Regions from separate parts of the Hydrogenophaga sp. UC242_53 genome, predicted to be linked through region 1. Evidence: predicted binding sites of a transcription regulator. Region 1 holds the regulator's gene; each other region holds the start of a gene.

Evidence for each region. Region 1 encodes sigma-54, which starts transcription at its own class of promoters, with help from an activator protein. Its sites were predicted from a motif close to TGGCANGNAANCTGCTTT; they were not measured.
Region 2: a site for sigma-54 is predicted at 2,905-2,922, ahead of ACFJI0_RS05880 (DUF2126 domain-containing protein). Genes of this name have one in related genera too.
Region 3: a site for sigma-54 is predicted at 3,469-3,486, ahead of ACFJI0_RS25080 (ammonium transporter). Genes of this name have one in related genera too.
Region 4: a site for sigma-54 is predicted at 2,877-2,894, ahead of ACFJI0_RS24825 (P-II family nitrogen regulator). Genes of this name have one in related genera too.

What each region holds. Positions count from the first base shown of each region.
Region 1 covers NZ_CP170552.1:3,019,469-3,024,590, reverse strand. Annotated here, with positions in the region: gene ACFJI0_RS15160 (putative zinc-binding metallopeptidase) at 1-47, opposite strand, end outside; gene ACFJI0_RS15155 (YhjD/YihY/BrkB family envelope integrity protein) at 44-1,396, opposite strand; gene ACFJI0_RS15150 (GlsB/YeaQ/YmgE family stress response membrane protein) at 1,554-1,826, shown strand; gene rpoN (RNA polymerase factor sigma-54) at 2,084-3,574, shown strand; gene ACFJI0_RS15140 (ATP-binding protein) at 3,578-4,642, opposite strand; partial or broken gene ACFJI0_RS15135 (CHASE sensor domain-containing protein) at 5,094-5,122, opposite strand, start outside.
Region 2 covers NZ_CP170552.1:1,140,053-1,145,174, forward strand. Annotated here, with positions in the region: gene ACFJI0_RS05880 (DUF2126 domain-containing protein) at 1-2,829, opposite strand, end outside; partial or broken gene ACFJI0_RS05885 (ComEC/Rec2 family competence protein) at 3,081-3,725, shown strand; gene ACFJI0_RS05890 (DNA internalization-related competence protein ComEC/Rec2) at 3,805-5,122, shown strand, end outside.
Region 3 covers NZ_CP170552.1:4,988,581-4,993,702, forward strand. Annotated here, with positions in the region: gene ACFJI0_RS25070 (GMC family oxidoreductase) at 1-1,658, shown strand, start outside; gene ACFJI0_RS25075 (hypothetical protein) at 1,750-2,055, opposite strand; gene ACFJI0_RS25080 (ammonium transporter) at 2,073-3,341, opposite strand; partial or broken gene ACFJI0_RS25085 (sulfite exporter TauE/SafE family protein) at 3,715-4,477, shown strand; gene ACFJI0_RS25090 (TspO/MBR family protein) at 4,540-4,995, shown strand; gene mrdA (penicillin-binding protein 2) at 5,005-5,122, opposite strand, start outside.
Region 4 covers NZ_CP170552.1:4,940,139-4,945,260, forward strand. Annotated here, with positions in the region: gene ACFJI0_RS24815 (hypothetical protein) at 1-1,044, opposite strand, end outside; gene ACFJI0_RS24820 (YifB family Mg chelatase-like AAA ATPase) at 1,108-2,670, opposite strand; gene ACFJI0_RS24825 (P-II family nitrogen regulator) at 3,004-3,342, shown strand; gene amt (ammonium transporter) at 3,375-4,790, shown strand; gene ACFJI0_RS24835 (TetR/AcrR family transcriptional regulator) at 4,860-5,122, opposite strand, start outside.

The DNA.
Region 1 (5,122 bases):
CGAAAGAAGATCGGTTGCCCGCAGATGCAGGTGAAAGCACGGTTCACGGCGCGGGGTCCTCGGTGGTGCGGTCGGCGGTCTGATGCCGCAGGGTGAAGGCGCGCGTGAACTCCGCGCCGAGCAGGAACACCTGTGCCGAGTAGTACACCCAGAGCAGGAAGATGACCAGCGAGGAGGCCGCGCCGAACACCGAGGCGACGCCGCTGCGCCCGATGTAGGTGCCGATGACGGACTTGCCCACGGTGAGCAGCACGGCGGTGATCACGGCGCCGATCCACACATCGCCCCAGGCCAGCGGCACGCGCGGCATCCATTTGAAGATCATGGCGAACAGCACGCTGAGGAAGGCCAGGCTCAGGGCGAAGTCGACCGCGCCCGCGAGCATCGCCAGCTCGCCCAGCCAGGGCGCGGCCCACTTGCCCAGGGCCGCCAGGGCGGCGCTGAGCACCAGCGAGACCATGAGCAGGAAACCGATGGCCAGCACCAGCCCCAGCGAGACCAGGCGCGCGCGCAGCAGCTCGAGCACGCCGCCCCGTTTGGGATGCTCGGCGTTCGTGCGCCAGATGCGGTCCATGGCGTTGCGCAGCTCGGCGAACACGGTGGTGGCGCCGATGAGCAGCGCGCCCAGGCCCACCACCGTGCCCACGATGCCGGCGGCCGGGCGGTTCGCGTCTTCCACCAGGCTGTTGATGGTGAGCGCGCTGTCGCTGCCGACCAGTTGCGAGAGCTGCGCGAAGATCTCGCCGCGCGCGGCGGCTTCACCGAACCACAGGCCCGCGACCGAGATCACGATCAGCAGGATGGGCGCGACGGAAAACAGGGTGTAGAAGGCGAGGGCGGCGCCCATGCTGGGCGCGTCGTCGTCGATCCAGTTGACGACGGCGGCTTTCATCACGCGAAAGAGCATCGCGTGCCTTTCAGAGGCTTTCCCGCCCCCGGCGGGGCCGCTGGCGACCGATTGGCCGGTGCGGGTCGGGCGGGCGGGCTCGGAAATGTCGGCCAGCGCGGCGCCGGCCTGCTGCACGTCGCCCTTGGCGGCCAGATCGCCCAGCGAGAGGATGCCCACCAGGCGCTTGTCGCGGTCGAGCACGGGCAGGCGGCGGATCTGCAGTTGCTGCATCTTGGCCGCGACCTCGGCCAGGCCTTCGTCCTCGAACACCCATTCGACTTGGGCGCTCATCACGTCCTCGAGCTTGGTCTTGCCGGGCGCGAGGTCCTGGGCGACGCCGCGCACCACGATGTCGCGGTCGGTCACCATGCCGAGGATGCGCTGGCCATCGCAGACCGGCAGCGCCCCGATGTCCAGTTCTTCCATGGCCTGGGCCGCGAGCACCACGCTGTCCTGGGGCCCGAGCGTGCGCACGCCACTGGTCATCACATCTTTCACTTGCTTCATGGGAAATCTCCTGCTGCGGTTGTGGCGTTGGCCCGCCGCATGCCGGCGGGTGGGACCTTGACAGGGCAGGTGCTGTGCCCGCGGCCACCGGGAGCGGGGATTGCCCCCGGCAGGTTCGAAGGAACTTCCTGCGACCACTCTAACGAGGAGCAACGCCATGATCAACATCATCCTCTGGTTGGCGGTCGGCGGCCTGTTGGGCAGGCTGGCCAGCGTGGTCCTGTCCACGGATGGGCGCCAGGGCATCGTGCGCAATGTCGTGGCCGGCATCGTGGGCGCCGCCATCGGTGGCTGGGTGCTCTCACCCCTGATGGGGGTGGACACCCTCAACGACAGCGTCTTCAACGTGGGCGCCATGCTCGTGTCGCTGATCGGCGCCATCATCCTGCTGGCGCTCATCAACCTCTTTCGACACGAATCGATGCACTAGTCCGCGCGGGCCGTTTCGGCAAATCTTGCCGCAAGATGCGCCCTTGCGCGGGTCGGCCTGAAGGGCGTTCCGATCGACTGTGTCTGAATGTTCGGGAAGGTGCGCACCGTGTCCCTCTGTGAGGGCCTGACGGTTACGTGGTTTTGTGGGAATTTGTGTCTTCCGCGCTCGTGCGGCATGGTGGTTGCATAGGGTGTTGGTCTGAGGCGGCCGCACCTCGCGACACCGCCGACCATGCCTTACCGGAGGAGAACCGCATGATCCAGATGGACGCCCGCGCCGACCAGCGCCAGAGCCAGACCCTGTCTCCCCGCTTGCAGCACGCCGTGCGCCTGCTGCAGATGTCCTCGCTGGATTTCGGCATCGTGGTGCGCGACGTGCTGGGGCGCAATCCGTTCCTGGAAGCGGAAGAGGGCGATGACGAGGACGAGCGCGAAGGCCTGCGGGATGGTGACATCGACAGCCGATCGGGCGAAGCGGCCGGCGAGGTGTACGACGGACCGCGCGAGACCGATCTGGCGGCGCCGGCGGAGGCCGAGGTCGACCGGTCCACCGCGTCCGACAGCGACCTGTGGCTCGCCGATGGTCTGACCCCGGCCCGCCAGGGACATGACGGGGATGTGTCCGCGCTCGATTTCATGATGGAGGAAACCCCGCTCAATGCCCACCTGCACGGGCAGCTCGGCACCATGGCCCTGTCGCCGCGCGACCTCGCGCTGGCCGGTGTGGTGGTCGAGTCGCTCGACGACGACGGCTACCTGCGCACGCCCCTGAACGAACTGCGCGAGGTAGCGGACGTGGTGCCCGCAGCGACGCTGGAAGACCTGCAGATCGCGCTCAAGCTGGTGCAGTCGCTGGAGCCGGCCGGTGTGGCCGCGCGCGATGTGGCGGAATGCCTCAGCCTGCAGCTGGGCGAGATCGAATGCCCCCACGTGCGCGCGATGGCGCGCGCCATCGTCAACGACCACATGGACAGCCTGGCGGCGCGCGATGTGCCTGCCCTGGCGCGGGCGCTGGACGCCTCGGTGGGCGAGGTCGAGGCGGTGTGTGACCGCATCCGCCACCTCGACCCGCGACCGGGCTGGCGCCTGAGTTCTTCCCGGGTGAACTACATCGTGCCCGACGTGATCGTGAAGAAGGACCGGGGCGCGTGGAACGTGCGGCTCAACGCCGCGGTCGTGCCCAAGGTGCGCATCAACGAGGTGTACGCCCAGCTGTTCCAGCGCCACCGCTGCGCCGAGAACGCCGAGATGGGCGCGCACCTGCAGGAGGCGCGCTGGACGCTGCGCAACGTCGAGCAGCGCTTCTCGACCATCCTCGACGTGTCGCAGGCCATCGTGCGGCGCCAGCGCCACTTCTTCGAATACGGCAGCATGGCGATGAAGCCGCTGGGCCTGCGCGAGATCGCCGACGAGGTCGGCATCCACGAATCCACGGTTTCGCGCGTCACCAACAACAAGTACATCGCCACGCCCACCGGCGTGTACGAGCTCAAGCACTTCTTCTCGCGCGCGATGGTGAGCGCCAATGGCAAGGCCTGCTCGGGCACCGCGATCCGGGGTTTGATCCAGGACATCATCGAAGCGGAGTCGACCGATCGGCCGCTGTCGGACGCCGAGATCACGCGCCAGCTCGCCCGGCAGGGCCTGACGGTGGCGCGGCGCACCGTCACCAAGTACCGTCAGATGCTGCGCATCGAGGCCGTGGGCCGGCGCAAGCGCCATGACGGCCTGGCCGTCTCGGCCTGAGGCTCAGGCCGGCGGGGCGCGGGGCGCTTCTGGCGGCTCGCTCAGCAGCCGCAGCAGCTGTTCGGGGTTCACCGGTTTGAGCAGGTGCTGATCGAAGCCGGCCAGGCGCGCGGCCTCGCGGTCGGCGTCGCGGCCCCAGCCGGTGATGGCCACGAGGCGGATGCCCTGCGTGGTGGCATCGGCGCGCAGCGCCCGCGCCACCTGGTGGCCGTCGAGGCCGGGCATGCCGATGTCGAGCAGCGCCACGTCCGGCACCTGCGCGCGCGCCGCGCGAACCGCCGCTTCGCCATCGTGCACGACCTCGACCAAGTGCCCATGTGAGGACAGCACGGCCGACAGGCTCACCGTCAGATCGACGTTGTCGTCCGCGATCAGGAGGCGCAGCGGGCGCGAGGGCTGGGCGTGGGACGGCGCCACGGTGGGGGGCTCGTCGCGCGGTGGCTCTCGATGCAGGCGGGGCAGCCGCACCGTGAAGCACGAGCCGCGGTGCAGGCCCTCGCTGTGCATGGACAGCGAACCGTCGTGCAGCTCGATGATCTGGCGCGAGAGCGTCAGCCCCACGCCCAGCCCGGCGCTGCCGCGCTGCATGGACTGGTCCGCCTGTTCGAACAGGTCGAAGATGCGTTCCTGCATGGCGGGCTCCACGCCGATGCCGGTGTCCACCACCGTCACCTCGACCGAGGATGGCGTCGAGGTGAGCGAGAGGTCCACGCGCCCGCCGTGCGGGGTGTAGCGGCAGGCGTTGTTCAGCAGGTTGGAGAACACCTGCGTCAGCCGCACCGCGTCGCCGTTCACATACAGCGCCGCATCGGGCAGGTGCAGCGTGAGCTGCAGGCCATGCTGTTGCGCCAGCGCCTGCGCGCCTTCGGTGGCGGTGTGCAGCAGCTCGCCGATGTTCACCGGCGCCGTGTCGAGCGACAGCTTGCCGGTGCGCACCCGGGAGGCGTCCAGCAGGTCGTTGACCAGGCGCACGATGTGCTGCAGCTGGCGCTCGAGCACCGCCAGCGCCTTCTCCCGTGCCTGCGGCGACACCTGCGGCATCTGCAGCAGGGCCACCGCGCTCGTCATGGGCGAGAGGGGGTTGCGCAATTCGTGGGCGAGGGTGCGCCAGGAAGGTGTCCTTCTGGCGGTCGGCCTGGCGCAGTTCGCGTTCGACGCCCTGGCGCGTCACCATCTCGCGTTCGAGCTCGGTGGTGCGGATCTCGCACTCGGAGAGCATGCGGTTGAAGGCGTCGACCAGCACGTCCAGGTCCTTGTAGTCGGTGGCCGGTGCCCGCAGAGACCAGTTGTGGCTGCCGATCACGTCGCGCGCCACCGACGTCATCTTCTCCAGCGGCGCGGTGATGCGGCGCTGCAGGACCACGAACAGGTAGTAGGCCGCGACCAGGCTCACCGCGCTGACGGCCAGCACGATCAGCGCGAAGTCCACGAAACGCTGCCACACGCCGTGTTCGGCCTTGAGGTAGAGCATGCCGATGCGCGCGCCGTTGTGCTCGATGGGGCGGACCATCTCCAGCGACGAGCCGCTGAAGCGCGGGCCCCAGGCCT
Region 2 (5,122 bases), 1.9 Mb from region 1:
GAGGCGGCCCTGCCAGGGCTGCTTCCAGAAGCGCGCGATCATGGCGCGCAGCAGCAGCTGCTGCGCGATGCTCATGCGCGCGTGTGGCGGCATCTCGAAGGCGCGCAGCTCCAGCAGGCCCAGGCGCCCGGTGGGGCCGTCGGGCGAGTAGAGCTTGTCGATGCAGAACTCGCTGCGGTGCGTGTTGCCGGTGACGTCGATCAGGATGTTGCGCAGCGTGCGGTCCACCATCCACGGCGGCATGTCTTCGCCGTAGGTCTTGCGGTTCTGCCCGATCTGCGCGAGCGCGATCTCCAGTTCGTAGAGCTGGTCGTTGCGCGCCTCGTCCACGCGCGGCGCCTGGCTGGTCGGGCCGATGAACAGGCCGCTGAACAGGTACGACAGTGACGGATGGTTGTGCCAGTAGGCCAGCAGGCTGCCCAGCAGCTCGGGCCGGCGCAGGAAGGGCGAGTCCGCCGGCGTGGCGCCGCCGAGCACGAAGTGGTTGCCGCCGCCGGTGCCGGTGTGGCGGCCATCGGTCATGAACTTCTCGGCGCACAGGCGCGTCTGGTGCGCGGCTTCGTAGAGGAATTCGGTGTGCTCCACCAGCTCGCCCCAGTTGTGCGCGGGGTGGATGTTGACCTCGATCACGCCCGGGTCGGGCGTGACCTGCAGCATCTTCAGGCGCGGGTCGCGCGGCGGCGGGTAGCCTTCGAGCACGATGCTCATGCCCAGCTTCTCGGCCGTGGCTTCCACGGCGGCGAGCAGGTCGAGGTAGTCCTCCAGCAGCGCCATGGGCGGCATGAAGATGTAGAGGTGCTGGTTCTTGCCGCCGCCGGCCTTCTCGGCCTTGGGGCCGTTGGCGCGGTGCGGGTCGCGCGCTTCCACGCACAGCGCGGTGCGCGTGAGCCAGGCGGCCGATTCGGCGCGCTGCGGGAAGCGCGCGGCCAAGGCCTGCGCGGGCGCCGCGCCGGGGCCGGGCTGGCCCGGGCGCAGGCCTTCCACCGTCTCGGCATCCGGGTCGAAGTCCATGCCTTGCATGGAGACCGTGCCGCCCTCGGCGAAGCCGCCACCCACCTGGTGCGGTGACACCTGGTGCTTCACGGCCGCGCCACGCGGCAACGGGTCGCGCGCGGAGTGCGGGTCCTGTTCGATGTGGTACGGGTAGTCGCCGGCCGAGACCCAGGGCAGCGAGTCCAGCGGCAGGCGGTAGCCCATGGGCGAGTCGCCCGGGATCAGGTACATGCGCTCGTCGCGGAAGAACCAGGGCCCGGTGGACCACACCGTGCCCGAGATGCGCGGGTAGCCACTCTTGCCGTTGTTGGACAGCGCGCCGTTGCGGCCCGAGGCCTGCAGCGGCAGCACGTAGCCCACGGTGGCGTCCAGGCCCTGGCCGAAGACGCGGCGCAGGCGGGCGCGTTCGAGCTCGTCGTCGAGCTTGCTGTCGAACGGGTCCACGTTCACCGGCAGGCGGCGCTCGCGCCAGAGGTAGTACCAGGTGTCCTCGTAGCCCGGGGTGATGTACTGGGTGGACAGGCCGAGCTTGCGCGCCAGCGCCTGCGTGAAGCGGCGCGCGTCGTCGCTGGTGCAGCGCGCTTCGTCGCGCTCGTCGGCCAGCAGGGCCGGGTTGTGCCAGAGGGTCTCGCCATCGGCGCGCCAGAACATCGACAGCGCCCAGCGTGGCAATTGCTCGCCCGGGTACCACTTGCCCTGGCCCATGTGCACGAAGCCGCCCGCGCCGTACTCGGCGCGCAGGCGCCCCAGCAGCTCGGTGGCGTAACCGCGTTTGGTGGGGCCCAGCGCGTCGGTGTTCCACTCGGCGGCGTCGCGGTCGCTGGTGGCCACGTAGGTGGGCTCTCCGCCCATGGTCAGGCGCACGTCGTGCTGTTCCAGATCGGCGTCCACCTTTTCGCCCAGGGCCAGCACGCCGGCCCATTGTTCGTCGGTGTAGGGGCGGGTGACGCGCGGCGACTCGTAGACCCGCGTCACGCTCATGTGGTGGCTGAATTCCACCTCGCACTTGTCCACGCCACCTTCCACCGGCGCCGCGCTCGAGGGCTGCGGCGTGCAGGCGAGTGGCACATGGCCTTCGCCCGCGAGCAGGCCGGAGGTCGGATCCAGCCCGATCCAGCCCGCGCCGGGCAGGAAGACTTCGCACCAGGCGTGCAGGTCGGTGAAGTCTTTCTCGGGGCCATTGGGGCCGTCGACCGACTTCACGTCGGACGTGAGCTGGATCAGGTAGCCCGAGACGAAGCGCGCGGCCAGGCCCATGTGGCGCAGGATCTGCACCAGCAGCCAGCCGCTGTCGCGGCACGAGCCGCTCTTGAGCTTGAGCGTGTCTTCGGGCGTCTGCACGCCGGGCTCCATGCGGATGGTGTAGGCGATGTCGCGTTGCAGCCGCTGGTTGATCTCGACCAGGAAGTCGATCGTGCGGCGCTCGCTGCGGTCCACCTCGGCCACGTAGGCCTTGAGCAGCGGCGTGAGCGGCGCGGTGGCCAGGTAGGGGGCCAGTTCCTGCTTCTGCGCCTCGTCGTACGTGAACGGGAAGTTCTCGGCCGAGGGCTCCAGGAAGAAATCGAACGGGTTGTAGACCGCCATTTCCACCACCAGGTCGATCGTGACCTTGAACTCGGTGGTGGGCTCGGGGAACACCAGGCGCGCCTGGTAGTTGGCGAACGGGTCCTGCTGCCAGTTGATGAAATGCTCGCCGGGTTCGATGCGCTGCGAATACGAGAGCACCTTGGTGCGGCTGTGCGGCGCGGGCCGCAGCCGGACCACCTGAGGCCCCAGCTTGACCAGGCGGTCGTACCGATAATGGGTGATGTGGCTCAGGGCAACATGGATCGCCATACGAGAGACTTTCCTGGGAGGGGAACAACAATGGATCCGCGAGCCACCAACCGGCCGACGCGGCTTGCAGCCATGCTAGCAAGTCTTGCGCCACGGCCACATGACATTTCCACCAAGCGGTGCCGCCCGGTCTGATCGTGCGCCATTCCGGCTTCGGGGCGCTGCTGGGCTGGGTGCTGGGCGTGGCGCTGCAATTGCAGCAGCCCGCGCTGTGGTCCCTGGAGGTCTACGGCGCTTTGCTGCTGGCCGGTGTGCTGGGCCTGGGGGCCTTGCGGCTGACCCGGCGTGCCGCCCCTGCGCTGCTGCTGGCCTGGGTGGCGGGCGCGCTCATCGGTGTCGGTGCCACCGGCGCCCGCGCCGTGCATTTCGCGGCCGACGCGCTCGACCCGGCCCTGCAAGGCATCGACATCGAGGCGACCGGGCGCATCGCCTCCCTGCCGCAGCGAAGCGCGCAGGGTGAGCGCTTCGAGTTCGTGGTGGAGTCGGCCGCGCGCGGCGGCCAGGCGGTGGCGCTGCCACCGCGCCTGCAACTGGGCTGGTACCTGCGGCCCGATGAGGCCGGCGGGGCCGGCCCCGGCCTGCGCGCGGGCGACCGCTGGCGCTTCACAGTGCGCCTGCGCAGCCCGCACGGCAACGCCAACCCGCACGGCTTCGACCGCGAACGCTGGCTCTGGGAGCAGGGCATCCAGGCCACCGGTTATGTGCGCAGCGGCCCGCGCGACCCGGCGCCCCAGCGGCTGGGCGCCACACCCTGGCACCCGCTGGACCGCTTGCGCCAGGGCGTGGCCGAGCGCATCGAGGCCCGCGTGCACGAAGACCCGCGCAGCGCGGGCGTGCTGGCCGCGCTGGTGGTGGGCGACCAGTCCGCCATCGACCGCAGCGACTGGGACCTCTTCCGCACCACAGGCGTCGCTCATTTGATGAGCATTTCAGGATTGCACGTGACGCTGTTCGCCTGGCTGCGCCACGGCGCTGGTGGGCGCGCTCTGGCGGCGCCTGGCGCTGCGCTGGCCCAAGGCCTTGCTGGCGCTGCCCACGCCCTGGGCGGCGGGCCTGGGTGGCGTGGCGCTGGCCACGGCGTACGCGCTGTTCTCGGGCTGGGGCGTGCCGGCGCAGCGCACCGTGCTCATGCTGGCCGTGGTGGTCGGTCTGCGCCTGTCGGTGCGACAGTGGCCCTGGCCGCATGTGTGGCTGCTGGCCATGGCGGTGGTGCTGCTGCTCGACCCCTGGGCCTTGATGCAGGCCGGCTTCTGGCTCAGCTTCGTGGCGGTGGGCATCCTGTTCGCCACCGACCCGGGCCGGCGCTCGCCCGCGCCCGAGGGCTCCTGGCCGCAGCGCGCGGCGCGGGCCTTCCTGGCCTTGCTGCGCGAGCAGGGCGTGGTGACGGTGGCGCTCGCGCCGCTCACCCTGCTGCTGTTCGGCCAGTTCTCGGTGGTGGGGCTGGTGGCGGACCTCGCCGCCATTCCCTGGGTGACCCTGCTGGTCACGCCGCTGGCCTTGCTCGGTGTGTTCGCGCCGCCCTTGTGGGATGGGGCCGCCTGGGCGGTGCAGGCCTTGTCGCTCGCCTTGCAGTGGCTGGCCCAGTGGCCGGGCGCGGCCCTGTTCCGGCCCGTGGCGCCGTGGCCGCTGGCCCTGGCGGCGGTGCTGGGCGGTGTGTTGCTCGTGTTGCGCCTGCCCTGGGTGGTGCGGCTCTCGGGCCTGATGCTGCTTTGGCCGGCCTTGCTCTACGCGCCACCGCGCCCAGCGCCGGGCCAGTTCGAATTGATCGCGCTGGACGTGGGGCAGGGCAGCGCGGTGCTGCTGCGCACCGCCGGCCACAGCCTGCTCTACGACACCGGCCCGCGCTATGGGCCGCAGCCCGATGCCGCCGACGCCGGCGACCGCGTGGTGCTGCCGCTGTTGCGCGCGCTCGGCGAGCGGCTCGACACGGTCGTGGTCAGTCACAGCGACAGCGACCATTCCGGTGGCGCGCCCTCGGTGCAGGCGGCGCAGCCGCAGGCGCGCTGGCTCTCGTCCTACGACAGCGACGCCGCGCGCCGCTGCGTGGCGGGCCAGCGCTGGCGGTGGGATGGGGTGGATTTCGAGGTGCTGCACCCGCAACCCGATGACTACGACGAGACCGGCCATGGGCGGCTCTCCAGCAACGCCATGTCCTGCGTGTTGCTCGTGTCCAACGGTGCGCAGAGCGCCTGGCTGGGCGGCGACATCGATGCCGCGCGCGAGGTGCGCCTGGCGCTCGCGCGGCCCGAGCAACGCGCGACCGTGATGCTCGCGCCCCACCACGGCAGCCAGA
Region 3 (5,122 bases), 2.0 Mb from region 1:
TGAGTGAGACGACCTTCGACTACATCGTGATCGGCGGCGGCACCGCGGGTTGCCTGATGGCCAACCGGCTGTCCGCCGACCGGAGCAAGCGGGTGCTGCTGATCGAGGCCGGCCGCAAGGACGACTACCACTGGATCCACATTCCCGTGGGTTACCTGTACTGCATCGGCAACCCGCGCACCGACTGGCTCTACCAGACCGAGGCCGAGGCCGGGCTCAACGGCCGTGCGCTGCGCTACCCGCGCGGCAAGACGCTGGGCGGCAGCTCCAGCATCAACGGCATGATCTACATGCGCGGCCAGTCGCGCGACTACGACCAGTGGGCCGCGCTCACCGGCGACGACGCCTGGCGCTGGGAGAATGCGCTGCCCGATTTCAAGCGCCACGAGAACCACTACCTGGGCGACGAGCAGAACGCCGCCCAGCGCGACCCGAACTTCCGCGCGTACCACGGCCATGGCGGCGAATGGCGGGTGGAGAAGCAGCGCCTGCGCTGGGATGTGCTCGACGCGTTCGCCGAAGCCGCGCAGCAGGCCGGCATCCCGCACAGCATCGACTTCAACCGCGGCGACAACGAAGGCGTGGGCTATTTCCAGGTGAACCAGAAGGAGGGCCTGCGCTGGAACACCGCGCGCGCCTTCCTGCGCCCGACCTGTTATGGCCGGCCCAACTTCGAGCTGTGGAACAGCGCGCAGGTCACGCGCCTGGTGACGCAGCGCGGCGCCGACGGCGAGCTGCGCTGCACCGGGGTGGAGGTGTGGGACGGCGTGGCGCACGTGACCGCCGAGGCCACCAGCGAGGTGGTGCTCTGCGCCGGCGCCATCGGCTCGCCGCAGATCCTGCAGCTCTCGGGCATCGGCCCGGCCGCGCTGCTGCGCCAGCACGGCATCGACGTGGTGGTGGACCTGCCCGGCGTGGGCGCGAACCTGCAGGACCACCTGCAGATCCGCTCGGTCTACACCGTCAACGGCGCGCCCACGCTCAACGTGCTGTCCTCCTCGTGGATGGGCAAGGCGCGCATCGGGCTGGAATACCTGTTCAAGCGCAGCGGGCCGATGAGCATGGCGCCGTCGCAGCTGGGCGCCTTCACGCGCAGCGACCCGGCCCAGCCCTACGCCAACCTCGAATACCACGTGCAACCGCTCTCGCTCGATGCCTTCGGCGAGCCGCTGCACAGCTTCCCGGCGTTCACCGCCAGCGTGTGCAACCTCAACCCCACGAGCCGGGGCACGGTCAACATCCGCAGCGCGAACTTCGAGGACGCGCCACTGATCGCGCCGAACTACCTGAGCACGGCCGAAGACCGGCAGGTCGCGGCCGACAGCCTGCGCGTAACGCGCAGGATCGTCGCGCAACCGGCGCTGGCCAAGTACCAGCCCGAGGAGTTCAAGCCCGGCCTGCAGTACCAGACCGACGAGGAGCTCGCGCGCCTGGCCGGCGACATCGCCACCACCATCTTCCACCCGGTGGGCACCACCAAAATGGGCCGCGCCGACGACCCCATGGCCGTCGTCGACAGCCACCTGCGCGTGCGCGGCGTGGCCGGGCTGCGCGTGGTGGACGCGGGCGTGATGCCCACCATCACCAGCGGCAACACCAACAGCCCCACGCTCATGATCGCGGAGAAGGCCGCGACCTGGATCGTGGCAGGAGAGTGACCCCCCTGCGCCGCTGACGCGGCTTCCCCCCTGAGAGGGGGGACGACCCCTGGGGCCGGCGGAGCCGGACCCTCGGTGTCTCTGGATGCGATTACCTCAACCGGCCGACGTACTGGTTTCCGTCACCTTTGCCGCGCAGCGCCTCGGTGGCGACGTCGAGCAGGGTCTTGCGCGGCGGCACGCCCATGGCGGGAATGGCCGCCTCCAGCTTCTCGGCCCAGGGCAGCAGCTCCTCGTGCCCGTCGCTCGCGGCTTTTTCGCGCGCATGGCGCACGATCTCGCGCGCGTAGTCGGCGTTGGTCGCCATCCACTCCGTGTCCGTCACCCGGCCGGTCTTGCGCCGCAGCAGCACGTGCAGGTGGGCGGCGATGGCGAAGGGGTCGGGCGCGGTGCTCATGGGGGGGGTGCCGCTGCTCAGTGGCCGAGCTGTTCGTTGTGCAGGGACACATCCAGCCCGGCGCGCTCCACGCCCTCGCGCACGCGCAAGGTGGTGAAGCGCGAGGTGATCCACAGCACGACCGCCGTCATCACCAGGCTGTAGGCCAGCACCGCCACGCAGGCGATCAGCTGCGCCAGCAGGCTGGCCTGCACGCCTGATATGGCCGGGTCGGCCAGCACGCCGGTGAGCAGCGCGCCCACCAGACCGCCGACGCCGTGCACGCCGAACACATCGAGCGAGTCGTCCGCGCGCAGCTGGCGCTTGAGCGCGGTCGCGCCCCAGTAACAGGCCACGCCGGCCACCAGGCCGATGAGGAGGGCGCCGCGCGGCGTGACGAACCCGGCCGCCGGCGTGATCGCCACCAGCCCGGCGACCACGCCCGAACACAGGCCCAGCAGCGAGGCGCGCTTGCGCGCCAGCCACTCGGCGGCCATCCAGGCGAGCGCGCCCGAGGCGGCCGCCACGTGCGTGACCAGCAGGGCCAGGCCCGCGCGGCCGTCGGCGGCCAGGGCCGAGCCGGCGTTGAAACCGAACCAGCCCACCCACAGCAGGCCGGTGCCGGCCATGGTCAGGCCCAGGTTGAACGGCACGAAGGGCTCCTGCCCGTAGCCCGAGCGTGGGCCCAGGGCGTAAGCGCAGACCAGGGCGGCCGCGCCGGCGTTGATGTGCACCACCGCGCCGCCGGCGAAATCCAGCGCACCCAGCTGCGCGAGCCAGCCGCCCGGTTCCCACACCCAGTGCGCGACCGGCGCGTACACCAGCAGCAGCCACAGGCCGGCGAACAGCAGCAGCGCGCCGAAGTGCATGCGCTCGACCAGCGCGCCCACCACCAGCGCGCAGGTGATGATGGCGAAGGTGAGCTGGAACATCGCGAACACCGATTCCGGCACGTGCTGCGCGATGTGGCTCACCGCCACCTGGCCGGTGGTTCCCAGGTAGTCCATGCCCGAGAAGCCCATGCGGCCGAGACCGCCGATGAAGCCGCCCAGCGCGCCGCCGGGGGTGAAGGCCAGCGAATAGGCCAGCGCGAACCACAGCACGCTGACCACGGCGGCGATGCCGACCACGCTCGCCATGGTGTTGATCACGTTCAGGCGGCGCACCATGCCGCCATAAAACAGGGCGATGCCCGGCAGCGTCATGAGCAGCACCAGCGCGGTGCTGACCATGAGCCAGGCCGTGTCGGCCCCCTGGATGGCGCTGGCCGCGACCAGGCCTGGTGCATCGAGCGTGACTTTTGTCACGGCTTCTGTGGTTTCGCCTTGCGAGGCGGCCAAAAGCTGCGCAGAGCAAGGTGGGCAGGAGCAGGCCCCGCCGAACGAAATAGCGGTATTGGTGCATGAATGGCTCTCTTCCAACGACGAACAGACCGTTGCATTTCCTGTGCCAAACCGCCAGAAAGCAAGGGAAAGCCCGGATGCACAGCCCTGGTGCGGGCCGCTACAGTGCATGCACTCGCCAACAGCGCCCAGCGCTGGTGACCGCGGGGGACCGAGGAGACAACCCAGTCCAATTCGAACAACGGTTTCAGCGTCCTCCAGAGATGCCAGATTCCTCGAGCCGACCCCACAAGGGTCGGCTTTTTTTTGCCCGGAGCCGTCCGGCGACAATCCTGGGATGGAACTGCTTCTGGTCTCGCTGGCGTCGCTGTTCGCCGGTTTTGTCGATTCGATCGTGGGTGGCGGCGGCCTCATCCTGGTGCCGGCGCTGTTCGCGATGTTTCCCACCACCCACCCGGCCACGCTGTTCGGTGTGAACAAGGGCGCCTCGGTCTGGGGCACGGCGGCGGCCACGCTGCAGTACGCGCGCCGGGTCGAGATGCCCTGGCATGCGCTGCTGCCGGCGGCGGCGGTGGGTTTTGCCGGCTCCATGGCGGGGGCCTGGACGGTCACCGTGATCTCGCCCGACTTCCTGCGCCGTGCCCTGCCGCTGGTGCTGCTGCTGGTGCTGGGCTACACCCTGGCGCGCAAGGAGCTGGGTCGGCACCACACGCCGCGCTTCAGCGGCCGCCAGGAAATGCTGGCCGCAAGCCTGCTCGGTGCCGTCATCGGCTTCTATGACGGCTTCTTCGGCCCTGGAACGGGCAGCTTCTTCGTCTTTCTGTTCGTGCGCTGGCTGGGTTACGACTTCCTGCACGCCAGCGCCAGCGCCAAGCTGCTCAACACCGCCACGAACCTGGCCGCGCTGGCGCTGTTCGCCTGGAAGGGCCATGTGTGGTGGCATTTCGTGCTCGCCATCGGCCATCGCCAACGTGGTCGGCAGCCTGCTGGGCACGCGGCTTGCCCTGAAACACGGCAGCGGCTTCGTGCGCATCGTGTTCATCTTCGTGGTGAGCGCGCTGATCCTCAAGACCACGTACGACGCCTGGATCCGACGCTGACACCCACTTCCAAGGAGGCCCTTATGCCGTCTCGCTCCATCCGTGCACAGACCCTGGGTTTTATGGGCTGGCTGGCGCTGGTGCTGCTGGCGGGGGGTCTGGGTGCCCTGGCGTCGGTGGAGGCCGCGTCGTTCTATGCGCAGCTGAACCGGCCCGGCTGGGCGCCACCGGCGGGCGTGTTCGGACCGGTGTGGTCGCTGCTGTATGGGCTGATGGCGGTGGCCGCGTGGCTGGTCTGGCGCGAGCCGGCCCAGCCGTCGCGGGCACCGGCTTTGGTCGTCTTCGTGTTGCAACTGGCGGTCAACGCGCTGTGGTCGTGGCTGTTCTTTGCCTGGCACCGGGGGGCCTGGGCGTTGGCCGATGTGCTGTTGCTGCTGGTGCTGATCGCCACGGCGATCGCGCTGTTCCGGCGCGTGCGCCCGCTGGCCGCGTGGCTGCTGTGGCCCTACCTGGCCTGGGTGGCTTTCGCGAGCGCGCTCACCTGGGCGATGTGGCGGGCCAACCCGGGCGTGCTGTAGCGCGGGCCCTCAGGGCGCGACCGGGGCGTCGGGCGGCCAGGGCAGGCTGCTGGCCTTGAGCGGCGTGCCGATGGGGGCGCTGGCCTGGCCCACGCGCACGGCGGCCAGGTCCTGCGGGTTGGGGTAC
Region 4 (5,122 bases), 1.9 Mb from region 1:
GCGCCCGGTCAGAATGTCCCAGAAGGTTTCCCAGCGGTCGGCGAACACGCCGCCCAGTTCCCGGCTGCGCTGCTCGAACACCTCGGCCACGTCTTCAAGGCACGAGGGTTTGCCCATCACACCTTCCCCGCAAGCGGTCTGGTTGTAGAACCAGTCGTACTTGAGTGGCGCTTCATTGTGCTGAGAGCCGAATTCGACTTCGAGCCGGTCAATGCTTTTCTGTGCTGCCTCTCTCGTATTCGCCACCCCGTTGAAGAACCCGATCACCACTTCCTTTCGCGACTTCACCGTCCACCACCCCGAGTTGCTGCAGTCGGTGCAGGTGGCGGTGAAGGTGATGGGGGTGTTGGAGCGTTGCTTGGGCACGTACTGCAGCAGCAGACGGCCGTTGCTGTCGGTTCGCCAGTGGTTGCATCCCGCCCCACACAGCAGGCCGCCATGCTGGCCGTTGTCGGAAAGCTGAACCTTGACGGGGTGCTGGGTGATCGGCCTGCCGTCGAGCGATACCTGGGCCGTGAGATCGATGGGCGTGAGTTCCTTGTCGACGGTGTCGTGGGTGCCAACCAGCGTCACGGTGTAGGGCATGTAGGTGGGTGTCACGCAGGCTGCGTAGGCGTTGGGGTCATCGCTCTGCTTGCACACCCCCTTGGCATCGCAGAGGGTGTTGAGCGCCCGCAGTTCCCGCACTTCCACCCGGTAGCTATAAGGCTCGGGAACGTTGTAAAGCACCCCTGATGAAGTGGACCCGCCCCAGTACTCACAGCGGGTGTACTGCCCACGGGCCGGAGGATCACATCGGAGTGGGATGGCGCCGAAGCTCGCATAGAGGAATTCGGCCATGGAGGGATCCCCTCGGTAGGCGCGATAACCATCAAAGAACTCGTGCTGCAGTTTTTGCTGCGGCGTCAGCGCCCACTCGGCGGGGAAGGAGACATCGCCCCACGAGTACAGGGAGAAGCATGTGGCTTCGGCGTTGGCCCGAAGGTGCGTGGTGGCCCCGAGGAACAGCAATACCCATAACCAAAAACGAAGTCCCTTTTGCATATGCATCCTTGATTTTGAATTCCTTCTTCCTATTTTTCAAAACCAAAAATCAATGTAAATACCTCATTTTTGGGGTTCTGAGTGTCGCAACACCCGGCGGTACTGCACCGCCTCCGCCACGTGCGCGGTGGCCACCGCTTCCGCGCCCGAGAGGTCGGCGATGGTGCGCGCCACGCGCAGGGCGCGGTGCGTGCTGCGCGCGCTCCAGCCCAGGCGCGCGGCGGCGGTGTGCAGGAACTTCAGCGCGGCCGGTTCGGCGTTCACGTGCGCGTCCAGCGCCTGCCCGGCCAGGGTCTGGTTGGTGCTGCCCTGGCGGGCCTGTGCGCGCTGGCGCGCGAGGTGCACGCGCTCACGCACGGTGGCGCTGGGCTCGCCGGCCGCGCCGTGCAGCAGGTCGTCCGGCGGCAGCGCGGGCACCTCCACATGCAGGTCGATGCGGTCGAGCAGCGGGCCGCTGAGCTTGCCCTGGTAACGCGCGATCTGGTCGGGCGTGTCGCGACAGGCGCGCGTGGGGTGGCCCAGAAAACCGCAGGGGCAGGGGTTCATCGCGCCGATGAGCTGGAAGCGCGCCGGGAACTCGCTCTGCATGGCCGCGCGCGAGATGCGGATGTGGCCGCTCTCCAGCGGCTCGCGCAGGGCCTCCAGCGCCGAGCGTGGAAATTCCGGCAGCTCGTCGAGGAACAGCACGCCCTGGTGCGCCATGGAGATCTCGCCCGGCCGCGGCGGCGAGCCGCCCCCCACCAGGGCCACGGCGCTGGCGCTGTGGTGGGGCGCGCAGGTCGGGCGCTGGCCCCAGCGCTCCAGGCTGAAGCGCCCGGCCAGCGAGGCCACGGCGGCGGACTCCAGCGCCTCCAGCGTGCCCATGGGCGGCAGCAGGCCGGCAAAACGCTGGGCCAGCATGGACTTGCCCGAGCCCGGCGGGCCGACCAGCAACAGGCTGTGGCCGCCGGCCGCGGCGATCTCCAGCGCGCGCTTGGCGGCCACCTGGCCCTTGACGTCGATCAGGTCGGGGTAGCGGGGCAGGGCGGCGCGCGCGGTGGGCGCCAGGCGGGCCCAGCCGGCCTCGTCGGGTGGCGGCGGTGGCGCCGTGTCGGACTCGCGCTCGGGCAGGAAGCGCGCGACCACATCGAGCAGGTGGCGCGCGCGGTAGACCTGCGCCTGCGGCACCAGCGCCGCTTCCTCGGCGCTGCCCGGCGGCAGCACCAGGCGGGTCGGGCGCTCGGTGTCCTGCCGGTGCACGGCCAGGCTCATGGCCAGCGCGCCGCGCACCGGCCGCAGCTCACCACCGAGCGAGAGCTCGCCCGCGAACTCCCAGCCGGCCAGCCGCGCCGCGTCGATCTGCCCGCTGGCGGCGAGGATGCCCAGGGCGATCGGCAGATCGAAGCGGCCGGAGTCCTTGGGCAGGTCGGCCGGCGCCAGGTTCACGGTGATGCGCTTGTTCGACGGGAACTCCAGCCCCGCGTTGGCGATGGCCGAGCGCACGCGCTCGCGCGCTTCCTTCACGCCGGTGTCGGCCAGGCCGACCAGCGTGAAACTGGGCAGGCCGTTGGCGAGGTGGACCTCGACGCAGACCGGGCGGGCTTCCAGGCCGAGCAGCGCGCGGCTGTGCACCAATGACAGACTCATGTGTGGTTTCTCCCTGTTTCGGTGCGCGCCCAGGCCACCCGCTGGGGCAAAAGGCGCCCCGTGGGCCGCACCCAATTGGTGCGCACAGCTTTGGTGTGGCCGTGGGCGATCGGGGCGGCGGTGGCGCCTGAAAAATCCGGGCGCGCGGCCCAACTGTAGGTGGCCGCCAGGACCCGAACCCGGGGGGGTACGCGGGCGGGGGCCGTTGGCACGGTCCATGCTTGGGGGTGTAAGCGATTGAATCCGGGCCGTGGAGTTCCATGGTCCCTCCGCAAACCGCGGTGTCGGCCCTCCGGTCTGAGCACCCTTCCGTTCTAGAAGAGGAATCACAGCATGAAAATGGTTTCAGCCATCATCAAGCCGTTCAAGCTGGACGAAGTGCGCGAAGCACTTTCCGGCATGGGCGTGCAAGGCATCACCGTCACCGAAGTCAAGGGCTTCGGCCGCCAGAAGGGCCACACCGAGCTGTACCGCGGCGCGGAGTACGTGGTCGACTTTCTGCCCAAGGTCAAGATCGAGGCCGCCGTGTCCGACGAGCTCGTCGAGCGCGTGATCGAAGCCATCGAAGGTGCCGCGCGCACCGGCAAGATCGGCGACGGCAAGATTTTCGTCACTTCCCTGGAACAGGTGGTGCGCATCCGGACCGGCGAGACCGGCAAGGAAGCGCTCTGATCGCCGCCCCCTGAACAAGAAAGATCACGGACATGAAAAAACTCATCGCAACCCTGTTCCTGGGCATGGGCCTGGCCTTCGGTGGCCTGAACGCCATGGCGCAGACCGCCGCGCCCGCGGAGGCCCCCGCGGCCGCCGCCCCTGCCGAAGCGGCGCCGGCCGCGGCCCCCGCTGCGGCTGAAGCAGCCCCCGCTGCCGCCGCCGAAGCCGCGCCGGCCGCTGCCGCGCCCGCGCTGGACACCGGCGACACCGCCTGGATGCTGACCTCCACCATGCTGGTCATCCTGATGACCATCCCGGGCCTGGCCCTGTTCTACGGCGGCCTGGCCCGTTCGAAGAACATGCTGTCGGTGCTGATGCACGTGTTCGTCATCTTCTCGCTGATCACCATCCTCTGGTGCGTCTACGGCTACAGCCTGACCTTCGTGGGCGAAGGCAAGTTCGTGGGCGGCTTCGACAAGGTCTTCCTCAAGGGCATCACGGCCGACACGCTCTCGGGCCTGCTGCCGACGATCCCCGAGTTCGTCTTCGTGGCCTTCCAGTCGACCTTCGCGGCCATCACCTGCGCGCTGATCGTGGGCTCGTTCGCCGAGCGCATCAAGTTCTCGGCCGTGCTGCTGTTCTCCGTGATCTGGTTCACCTTCAGCTACATCCCGATGGCCCACATGGTCTGGGGCGGTGGTCTGCTGGGCGCCGACGGCGCGCTGGACTTCGCTGGCGGCACCGTGGTGCACATCAACGCCGGTATCGCCGGTCTGGTGGGTGCCTACGTGGTGGGCAAGCGCATCGGCTACGGCAAGGAAGCGCTCACCCCGCACAGCCTGACGCTGACCATGGTCGGTGCCTCGCTGCTGTGGGTCGGCTGGTTCGGCTTCAACGCCGGCTCGGCGGGTGCCGCCAACGGCGTGGCCGGTCTGGCCTTCATCAACACCATCCTCGCCACCGGCGCGGCCACGCTGTCCTGGATCGCGGGTGAAGCGCTGCACAAGGGCAAGGGCTCCATGCTGGGTGCCGCTTCGGGTGCCGTCGCCGGCCTGGTGGCGGTCACGCCGGCCGCTGGCTTCATCGGCCCGATGGGCTCCATCGCCCTCGGTCTGATCGCCGGCCTGGTCTGCCTGTGGGGCGTGGGTGGTCTCAAGAAGATGCTGGGTGCCGACGACGCGTTCGACGTGTTCGGCGTGCACGGTGTCGGCGGCATCGTCGGCGCCATCCTGACGGCGGTGTTCGCCGCCTCCAGCCTGGGCGGCGTCAAGGCCGACGACTACGCCATCGGCGCCCAGCTCTGGGTGCAGATCAAGAGCGTGCTTGTGACCATCGTCTGGTCCGGCGTGGTGTCGTTCGTGGCCTACAAGATCGTGGACATGATGGTCGGCCTGCGCGTCAGCGAAGAAGCCGAGCGCGAAGGCCTGGACATCACCTCGCACGGCGAGACGGCCTACAACCGCTGAGTTCTCCTGGGATCGATCTCCCCCTGGTGGGAGGTCCAGCCCGCGAGCCGACAGGCCCGCGGGCTTTTTTCATGCCGGGGCTCGGCGGCGGGCGACGTCCCTCAGGTACAGCAGCAGCAGGCGCACCAGTTCCGAGCGGACCGCCGTCGACGCCAGCTCGCCGCGGCGGATGGCGTTGTGGATGACGCCATCCAGCGCGTCGGACACGAGGGTGCCCGCGAGCGCGTCCGCGGCCGCCGCGGTCGCCTGGCCGCGGTAGTGGGCGACGGCGCTGGCGTGGCAGCCCAGGTAGGTTTTTTCGAAGGCGCTGTGCGGGTCGCGCAGGCCTTCGG